3 regions of the Streptomyces sp. NPDC059169 genome follow, and region 2 is predicted to be linked to each of the others. Evidence: riboswitches for the same ligand, from Rfam matches in the RefSeq annotation. Region 2 holds a riboswitch; each other region holds the start of a gene.
The links. Region 2 has a riboswitch for cobalamin ahead of metE (5-methyltetrahydropteroyltriglutamate--homocysteine S-methyltransferase). Riboswitches for the same ligand answer to the same signal wherever they lie in the genome.
Positions count from the first base shown of each region.

Region 1: linked by a shared signal. The riboswitch ahead of ACFXOM_RS07880 (energy-coupling factor ABC transporter permease) and the one ahead of metE (5-methyltetrahydropteroyltriglutamate--homocysteine S-methyltransferase) in region 2 are both predicted to bind cobalamin.
Region 3: linked by a shared signal. The riboswitch ahead of cobN (cobaltochelatase subunit CobN) and the one ahead of metE (5-methyltetrahydropteroyltriglutamate--homocysteine S-methyltransferase) in region 2 are both predicted to bind cobalamin.

Region 1 covers NZ_JBHZCF010000003.1:370,360-373,620, forward strand. Annotated here, with positions in the region: gene dhaK (dihydroxyacetone kinase subunit DhaK) at 1-659, shown strand, start outside; gene dhaL (dihydroxyacetone kinase subunit DhaL) at 687-1,283, shown strand; gene dhaM (dihydroxyacetone kinase phosphoryl donor subunit DhaM) at 1,280-1,681, shown strand; cobalamin riboswitch at 1,711-1,920, shown strand; gene ACFXOM_RS07880 (energy-coupling factor ABC transporter permease) at 1,948-2,643, shown strand; gene ACFXOM_RS07885 (energy-coupling factor ABC transporter substrate-binding protein) at 2,640-3,002, shown strand; gene cbiQ (cobalt ECF transporter T component CbiQ) at 3,009-3,261, shown strand, end outside.
Region 2 covers NZ_JBHZCF010000024.1:32,220-35,480, reverse strand. Annotated here, with positions in the region: gene ACFXOM_RS32360 (PucR family transcriptional regulator) at 1-289, shown strand, start outside; partial or broken gene ACFXOM_RS32355 (short-chain fatty acyl-CoA regulator family protein) at 356-767, opposite strand; cobalamin riboswitch at 1,200-1,419, shown strand; gene metE (5-methyltetrahydropteroyltriglutamate--homocysteine S-methyltransferase) at 1,606-3,261, shown strand, end outside.
Region 3 covers NZ_JBHZCF010000007.1:262,028-265,288, forward strand. Annotated here, with positions in the region: gene ACFXOM_RS15930 (precorrin-8X methylmutase) at 1-91, opposite strand, end outside; gene ACFXOM_RS15935 (cobalamin biosynthesis protein CobG) at 88-1,545, opposite strand; cobalamin riboswitch at 1,591-1,721, shown strand; gene cobN (cobaltochelatase subunit CobN) at 1,759-3,261, shown strand, end outside.

The sequences.
Region 1 (3,261 bases), on a different contig from region 2:
ACTTCGACATGGCGCAGGAGCTCGCCGAGGACGAGGGCGTCCAGATCGCCAAGGTGCTGGTGAACGACGACGTAGCGGTGGTGGACAGCCTCTACACCGCGGGCCGGCGGGGTACGGGGGCGACGCTGTTCGTCGAGAAGATCGCCGGGGCAGCCGCCGACGAGGGCGCACCCCTGGAGCGGGTCGAGTCCGTCGCGCGCACGGTCAACGAGCGGTCGCGCAGCTTCGGCGTGGCGCTCAGCGCGCCCACGACACCGGCCAAGGGCAGCCCCACCTTCGACCTCCCGTCGGGCGAACTGGAGTTGGGCATCGGCATCCACGGGGAGCCCGGCCGGGAGCGGCGTCCGATGATGACCGCGCGGGAGATCGCGGACTTCTCGGTGGAAGCGGTCCTGGAGGACCTGCAGCCGTCGAATCCCGTGCTGCTGCTCGTCAACGGTATGGGCGCGACACCCCTCCTCGAGCTGTACGGCTTCAACGCGGAGGTGCACCGGGTGTTGGCCGAGCGCGGTGTTCCCGTGGCCCGCACCCTCGTCGGCAACTACGTGACCTCCCTGGACATGGCGGGCTGCTCGGTCACGCTGTGCGAGGCGGACGAGGAACTGCTGCGGCTGTGGGACGCTCCAGTGGCGACCCCCGGGCTGCGTTGGGGACGCTGATCCGTGGGACACGACGAAGGAGAACTCGTGCTGGACGCCGGTTTCTTTCGCCGGTGGATGACCGCCGGGGCCGCCGCCGTGGACCGTGAGGCCGTCAGGCTGACGGAACTCGACTCCGCGATCGGGGACGCGGACCACGGCACCAACATGAGGCGCGGCTTCGCCGCCGTCGTAGACGCCCTGGACAGGGAGGCCCCCGACACTCCCGGAGCCGTACTGGCACTGTCCGGAAGGCAGTTGATCTCGACGGTCGGCGGGGCGTCAGGACCGCTGTACGGGACGCTGTTGCGGCGGACCGGCAAGGCTTTGGGCGACGCGGCCGAGGTGTCGCGCGAGCAGCTCGCCGACGCCCTGCGTGCGGGCGTGGCCGCGGTGGCACAGCTCGGCGGCGCACAGGCCGGCGACAAGACGATGCTCGACGCACTTCAACCGGCGTCCGAAGCCCTCGGCGAGTCGTTCGCGGCGGCCGAGCAGGCGGCCGAGCAGGGCGCGCTCGCGACCGTACCCATGCTGGCCCGCAAGGGCAGGGCGAGCTATCTCGGCGAGCGGAGCATCGGGCACCAGGACCCGGGGGCGACGTCGTCCGCGTTGCTGATCGCGGCGCTGGAGGAGGCGGCGCGATGAGCCAGGTCGGCATCGTCCTCGTGTCACACAGCGCCCAGCTCGCCTCGGCCGTCGCCGACCTCGCCCGAGGGCTCGCGGGCGGGGCCCCGTCGGTGCCGGTCGCGCCCGCCGGCGGTACCCCGGACGGGGGGCTGGGCACCAGCTCGGAGCTCGTCGCCGCCGCGGCGCGGCAGGTCGACCGGGGCGCGGGCGTGGCCGTCCTGGCCGATCTCGGCAGTGCCGTCCTGACGGTGAAGGCCCTGCTCGCCGAGGGCGACGAGCTGCCCGAGGCGACCCGTCTCGTGGACGCCCCGTTCGTGGAGGGTGCGGTTGCCGCGGTGGTCACCGCGTCAGCGGGCGGGGATCTGGACGCGGTGGAGGCAGCTGCACAAGAGGCGTACGGCTACCGCAAGGTGTGATACCCGCACAACCGTGCGCGGTTTGTGATGTAGGTGGTCAACACACTAGTGTCGCACCGCCTTGGTGACGGGAAACCGGTGCGGAACCGGTGCGGCCCTCGCCACTGTGATCGGGAAGTCCGGCCCCCTCCGCGAGGAAGCCACTGGACACCCCGCGGGAGACCGCGGCGTCCGGGAAGGCGGGGCTCGGGCGGCAGGACCCGTCAGCCAGGAGACCGGCCAGGGCGTGTCGTCCATCCACGAGGTGTTGGAGAGGTCTCCCGACCATGCACATAGCCGAGGGGTATCTGCCCCCGCTGCACGCGGCCGCCTGGGGCGTCGCATCCGCCCCCTTCGTCGTCCACGGAGCACGAGCGCTCAGCAGGGAGGTGAGGGCGCATCCCGAGTCCACGCTGCTGCTCGGGGCGTCCGGCGCCTTCACGTTCGTCCTGTCCGCACTCAAGATCCCGTCGGTGACCGGGAGTTGCTCGCACCCCACCGGCACGGGCCTGGGCGCGATCCTCTTCAGGCCCCCGATCATGGCGGTGCTGGGCACCGTCACCCTCCTGTTCCAGGCGCTGTTGCTGGCCCACGGCGGCCTCACCACGCTCGGCGCGAACGTCTTCTCGATGGCGATCGTCGGCCCCTGGGTGGGCTACGGGGCCTACCGGCTCCTTCGGCGTTTCGAACTGCCGTTGATGGTGGCGGTGTTCTTCGGTGCGTTCATGGCGGACCTTTCCACCTACTGCGTCACCAGCGTGCAACTGGCGCTCGCGTTCCCCGACCCGAGCAGCGGATTCCTCGGTGCCCTGGGCAAGTTCGGCGGCATCTTCGCGCTCACCCAGATCCCGCTGGCGGTCAGCGAGGGACTGCTCACCGTGCTGGTGACGCGGTTGCTGGTGCAGTCCAGCAAGAGTGAACTGACCCGACTGGGCGTGCTGCTCCAGAGCCGGGACGAGGAGAAGGAGGCCGTGGCCCGATGACACGTCACGCGAAGATCAATACGCTGTTGCTGATCGCTGTGGCCGCGCTGGCCGTGCTCCCGCTCGTACTCGGCCTCGGAGACGACAAGGAAGAGCCGTTCACCGGCGCCGACGCCCAGGCGGAAACGGCGATCACGGAGATGGCACCGCATTACGAGCCCTGGTTCTCACCGTTGTACGAACCGCCGTCCGGAGAGATCGAGTCCGCGCTGTTCGCCCTTCAGGCTGCCCTCGGCGCCGGGGTGCTGGCGTACTACTTCGGTCTGCGCAGGGGGCGTCGCCAGGGTGAGGTCCGTGCCGCTGCGGCCGCGGCGAAGGACGCCCACGCGGGCTCCGGCGCCGGCAGCACCGCGACCTGATCGCCGATGCTGCCGATCGACGCGGCGGCGCACAGCAGTCGCTGGCGCCGCCGCCATCCGGGTGAGAAGGCCGTACTCGCGCTCGGGCTGACCTTGTGCGCCGTCGCACTGCCACCGTGGCCCGGTGCCGTGCTGGTCGCCGCCGGCACGCTCGTGGTCCTGCTGGGTCCTGCAGGGGTCGCGCCCCGGCAGCTCTGGCGGGCCTGGCGCATCCCCCTGGGGTTCTGCGTGACGGGGGCGGTGCCGTTGCTGTTCGCAG
Region 2 (3,261 bases):
CTCACCCGACGTGGCACAGGAGGTCGCCCACGCCGTGCTGGGTCCGCTGTTATCGGAGCCGAGCGCCGAGCGGGACACGCTGTTGGAGACGCTCCACGCGTGGTTCGTCAGCGGCGGTTCGACGACGGTGGCGGCCCGGCGCCTGCACTGCCACCGCAACACGGTCCGCTACCGCCTCAACCGCGTCGCCGAACTGACCGGGCGACGCACCACGGACGCCGGGGCGTCCGCAGAGTTGTACTTCGCCCTCCAGGCCGTCCGGTTGAACGGCCTTGCTCCACCGCCCTGACGGCCGTTGACGCCGTCGGCACGGCAGCGGAGATCCCTTCCAGGAGCGACCCGCCCCTGCACGGCCTGGGGGATGCGTGGGATACGGGACGAAGGTGCCGGTGTTCCGGTCGATCCTCAGACGGCGGCCGAGGGGCGGGACGGCGCGTTGGGGACAGTCGAGCCGTTCGCACACGCGGCAGCCCATGCCGATCGGAGTGGCGGCCGAGGCGCTCGCGAGGTCCAGCCCGTCCGCGTACACGAGCCGGTGCGCGTGCCGGATCTCGCACCCCAGCCCGATGGCCTAGGTCTTGCCCGGTTCCACCCAGCCGCCGCGGTGGCGGGTGACGGCACGCGCGGTCCACAGGCAGCGCTGCCCGTCGGGCATCGCGGCGATCTGGACGTGGATCCGTCCCCGGCGCGGCGAACGCCTCGTAGACGTTCCACAAGGGGCAGGTGCCCCCGCCTCGCGAGAAGTGGCAGCCGGTCGCCGACTGTCGGGGTACTGCGCGCGGACGGCTTCTCACCGCGGTCAGGCACCAGCGCGAAGTCGGCACCGGCTACTTCGACCTCGTCTCCACCGCCGTCAACCCGGCCTCCCTCGACCACGGCGCTCACCGGCTCCACCGAGGAGGAGCAGTTCCACTAGCCACCCGGCCGGGCAACCGGTCGGTCCGGCCGCCTCTCCGGGCGGGGGCCGGCCGACCCGAAAACCGGGCAGCCGGGCCTGCAGACCGGGAGGCTGGGCCGAGGGGGCGCGGCCGACCGGGCCGAGGGGGCCCGGTCGGGCGCCGGCTGAGGGGCCGGCACCCGGCGCGGTGCGGGAAGCGCCGTCCTCGCGCTTCCCGCACCGACGCGTTCGTCTGCCCGCACGTCCCACGCGGGCCATCCGCATGGCGGACACGGCTCCCCGGAGCGTGGCATCGCCCCGTAGGCTGGTCCGCGCAGCTGGTTCGCCCCGTCCTCCAGACGGGATGCGTCGCAAGAGGGAACCCGGTGGGAATCCGGGACTGCCCCGCAGCGGTGAGCGGGAACGACCGCCGTCATACGCACTGGGCCCGGCCGGGCCTGGGAAGCGACGGCCACTAGGTGTCCTCCCCCGTGAGGACGTGCCCGCGAGTCCGAAGACCTGCCCGCTGCCCGCGCACGGACCGTCGTGCGCGGACATCCCGGTGACCTCGAGGGCGGTCGGTGGTCCCCCGGACGACGTCCGGGGGCAGTACGTACCAGGCGGACGACCGCGCTTCACGCGCGAGGTCGCACCGTCCGGTCCGTCACCCTTCGCGCTCTCGTCCCGTACCCGGGATCTCAGGGATTCATCTCGCGAAGGAGATCTCCGTGACCACCACGTCCGCAGCCACTCCGGCACGGGCCACCGTGTACGGCTACCCCCGCCAGGGGCGCAACAGGGAGCTGAAGAGGGCGATCGAGGGCTACTGGAAGGGCCGGGTCGCCGCCGATGCCCTCCACACCACCGCCGCCGACCTGCGCCGGGCCCACTGGCAGCACCTGGCAGACGCCGGCATCCACGAAGTACCGACGGGCGACTTCTCGTACTACGACCACGTCCTCGACACCACGGTCATGGTCGGCGCGGTTCCCGAACGCCACCGGGCCGCCGTCGCCGCCGACGGTCTGGACGGGTACTTCGCCATGGCACGCGGCACCCAGGACGTGGCGCCGCTGGAAATGACCAAGTGGTTCGACACCAACTACCACTACCTGGTGCCCGAGCTGGGTCCCGACACCGTCTTCGCCGCCGACCCGACCAAGCAACTCGCGGAACTCGAGGAGGCATTGGCGCTTGGCCTTTCCGCCCGGCCCGTCCTCGTCGGCCCGGTCACCTACCTCCTGCTCGCCAAACCGGCTCCCGGCGTGCCCGCGAACTTCGACCCGCTCACCCTGCTCGACCGGCTGCTGCCCGTGTACGCCGAGGTCCTCGCCGATCTGCGCGCGGCCGGCGCCGCATGGGTACAGCTGGACGAGCCGGCCCTCGTGCAGGACCGCACCCCAGCGGAACTGCACGCCGCCGAGCGTGCCTACCACGGGCTCGGTTCCCTTGCCGACCGGCCGAAGCTGCTGATCGCCTCCTACTTCGACCGGCTCGGCGACGCCCTTCCGCTGCTGGCCAAAGCCCCGGTCGACGGGCTCGCCCTGGACTTCACCGAAGCCGCCGCCGCGAACCTGGAGGGGCTCGCCACCGTCGGCGGGCTGCCCGGCAAGCGACTCGTCGCCGGCGTGGTCAACGGGCGCAACATCTGGGTCAACGACCTGGCGAAGTCCCTTGCGGTGCTCGGCACACTGCTGGGCCTGGCCGACCGCGTGGACGTCTCCGCCTCGTGTTCGCTGCTGCACGTACCGCTCGACGCAACGAGCGAACGGGACATCGACCAGCAGATCCTGCGCTGGCTGGCGTTCGCCCGGCAGAAGGTCGTGGAGACCGTCACCCTCGCCAAGGGACTGGCCAAGGGCACGGACGCCATCGCTGCCGAACTCGCCGCGAACCGCGCGGACCTGGCGTCCCGCTCCGCATCGGCCATCACCCACGATCCCGCCGTGCGCGCCCGTACCGCGGCCATCACGGACGCCGACGCCCGCCGTTCCCAGGGCTACGCCGAGCGGTCCGCGGCCCAACGGGCCCACCTCGGCCTGCCGTTGCTTCCCACCACGACCATCGGCTCGTTCCCGCAGACGAGTGAACTGCGCACCGCACGGGCTGATCTGAGGGCCGGGCGGCTCGACACCACCGGCTACGAGGAGCGCGTCAGGAACGAGATCAAGGAGGTGATCTCCTTCCAGGAGAAGACCGGCATCGACGTCCTGGTGCACGGCGAGCCCGAACGCAACGACATGGTCCAGTACTTCGCCGAGCAGCTGGCGGGCTATCTCGCCACACAGCACGGCTGGGTGCAGTCCTACGGCACCCGGTACGTCCGCCCGCCGATCCTCGCGGGAGACGTCTCCCGCCCCGAGGCGATGACGGTCCGATGGACG
Region 3 (3,261 bases), on a different contig from region 2:
CGAGGTCGGCTTCCGCCCGGATCGTGGCAAAGGACCGGCGGTAGATCTCCGCACCGTCCTTCTCGTAGTCGAACACGGTCTTCTCGCTCATTTCGTCGGTGTGGTCGTCGATGTGGATCTGCGGGCCGCCGCGACCGCGTCGGCTAGCCGAGCGGTGGTCGCGACGGCTACGGAGGCGCCGCCTGCGGTCACCCGGTACGTGCCGTCCGGCAGGGCGAGGGCGTCGACGTGCTCCCCGTGCGGATGGCCGCAGCGGCGCTCGCAGCCGGAGAAGTACACGGGCAGGAGGGCCTGCGGAGGGGAGTCGGAGGGCTGCGGACCCGTGGGGTCGGGACCCGTCGGCGGGGCGTCCTCGCCGGGGCGGTCCCGACCGGTCGCCGCATCGGCGCGTACGTCCGCGAATGCCTTGCCGCACCCGGGCCGACCGGTGCAGGCGCCTACGCCGTACCAGGGGGACCCGGTGCCGGTGATCAGGCCGGCCTCGTCCAGGGCGCGGAGCCGTGCGCGGGCTTCGTCCGGGTCCGTGAAGCCGGGCACGACGACCCCGCGCCAGGGAGTGAGGCGGACCTCGTCCGACGGCGCGGGCAGCAGCGCGCGGGCCTGGGCGGCGGTGAGTCGGCCGAGGGGGGCGGCGACGGACACGGCCCACCGGCCGGGACCTTCGACGAGCCCGGGGCGGGGGCCGGCGCCCTGCGGGCCGGGACCGGCTCCGGGCCCAGAGCCGTGCTCCGTGCCGGCGCCGGCTGCCCGAGGGCCGTCCGTGGCCGCCCCGGTGGGGTCCGTCCGCTCCCCTGCGTCCGCGCGCACCCGCGTCGCCGCGATGCCCGCCGCCTCCAGTTGCGCACCCACGGCCGGTGCCTGCCCGGCCGGTAGTTCCCGCACCCGCCAGGCTCCCGTGCCGGAGTCTTCCGCCGCCGTGAGGAAGGCCTCGGCAGCCGCGAGGGCGGCCCGCGGTGCGTCCCCCGCCGCGATGCGGAAGGCCTGTGCTCCGACGTGCACGACGGCCGAACCGCCGTCCGCTGCGAGCAAGGTCACATCCGCCCCGAGCCCCGCCACGTCGCCCCGCCCGTCGTCCAGGGCGAACAGGAAACGACCGGAGAGCCGGGCCGCCCGCCCGCTCGCGCACAGCAGCGCGTCCAGCTGTCGTGCCCACAACTGCACGGTGCCGCAGCCGAGTCCGTCGAGTCCGGCGAGCGGTGAGGACACGACGTTCCGGACCCGTTCATGGGTGTCGGAGGGCAGCAGTCCGGCGTCCCGCAGGAAGTCCGCCAGCTGTGCACCGCACTCCTCGCCCAGTCCGCGCAGCTCGACGTTCCCGCGCGACGTGACACTCAGCATGCCGTCGCCCAGCTCCTCGGCGGCCCGCGCCAGGGTGGTGAGCTGATGTGACGTCAGAAGCCCTCCGGGTAGCCGGAGTCGGGCCAGGTGCCCGTCGTCGGCCGGATGTAGCCGCAGTGCGCCCGGGCATGCATCGGACCGTTCCCGTATGCGAGGTTCGCCCCGGTTCGGGGGTGTTGCGGGTGTGGGCGGCATGGCGGCGAGCATACCCACGTCCTTCCAGGTGACCGCCCTGCCGGTGAGGGCAGCCTCTACTATGCAGACGGCACGGGGTCCCAGGACCCTAGGGAGGAAGCCCGGTGAGAATCCGGCGCGGTCCCGCCACTGTGAGCCGGCCCCCCGGGGCCCGGCGAGCCAGGAACTCCCGCCGTCCTACGACCACCCGGGGCGCGGACACCCCGAGGAAGGCCTGCGCACGCCATGATCCTGCTGCTGTCGACCTCCGACACCGACCTGCTCAGCGCCCGTGCGGCCGCGGGCCCGGTCGAGTACCGCCTCGCCAACCCCTCCCGGCTCCCGGCTGCGGGTACCCCCCAGGCCGAAGGCCCTGGCGGACTGCGCGATCTGCTGGAGGGCACCGAGCTCGTCGTCGTACGGCTGCTCGGTGGTCTGCGCGCCTGGCCGGAAGGTCTCGACGTGCTGCTCGCCGCCGACCAGACCCGCCCGGTCGTGGTCCTGACCGGCGAACAGGCCCCCGACGCCCAGCTGATGGAGGCGTCAACGGTGCCCATCGGCATCGCGGCCGAGGCCCACGCCTACCTGGCGCACGGCGGCCCGGACAACCTGGAGCAGTTGGCGCGCTTCCTGTCGGACACCGTCCTGCTCACCGGCCACGGCTTCGAGCCCCCGGCCGCAGCCCCGAGCTGGGGTCCGCTCGACCGCACCCCGCGCGTCACCGACGGCCCCACCATCGCGGTGCTGTACTACCGGGCCCACCACATGAGCGGCAACACCGCGTTCGTCGGAGCCCTCTGCGACGCCGTCGAGGACGCGGGCGGCCGGGCCCTCCCGCTCTACGTCGCCTCACTGCGCACCCCCGAGCCGGAGCTGCTCGACCGGCTGCGCGGCGCGGACGCCGTCGTCACCACCGTCCTCGCCGCCGGTGGCACCCGGCCGGCCGAGGCGCAGGCGGCCGAGATGGACCTCTCGCCGCAGAGCGCCCCCGCTGAAGGCGGCGGGGAGCCACGGGCGGGCGGGGACGACGAGTCCTGGGACGCCGGAGAGCTCGCCGCGCTCGACGTACCGGTGCTCCAGGCCCTGTGCCTGACCGGTTCGCGCAGCGCCTGGGAGGAGAACGACGAGGGCCTCTCGCCGCTGGACGCCGCGAGCCAGGTCGCGGTCCCCGAGTTCGACGGCCGCCTGATCACCGTTCCGTTCTCCTTCAAGGAGATCGACGAGGACGGCCTGCCCGCGTACGTCGCCGATCCCGAGCGCGCCGCCCGCGTCGCCGGCATCGCAGTGCGCCACGCCCGGCTGCGCCACATCGCCAACGCGGACAAGCGCATCGCGCTCGTCCTCTCCGCGTACCCGACCAAGCACTCCCGCATCGGCAACGCGGTCGGCCTCGACACGCCCGCCTCCGCCGTCGCCCTGCTGCGCCGACTCGTCGACGAGGGATACGACTTCGGCGCGGAGGAGATCCCCGGCCTCGCGTCCGGTGACGGCGACGAGCTGATCCGTGCGCTCATCGACGCCGGCGGCCACGACCAGGACTGGCTCACCGAGGAGCAGCTGGCCCGCAACCCCGTCCGCATCCCGGCCGCCGACTACGAGCGCTGGTACGCGACGCTGCCCGCCGAGCTGCGCGCGGGCGTCGAGGAGCACTGGGGCCCGGCGCCCGGCGAGATGTTCCTGGACCGCTCCCGCAACCCCGAGGGCGACATCGTGCTGGCCGCCCTGCGCCGCGGGAACCTGCTGATCATC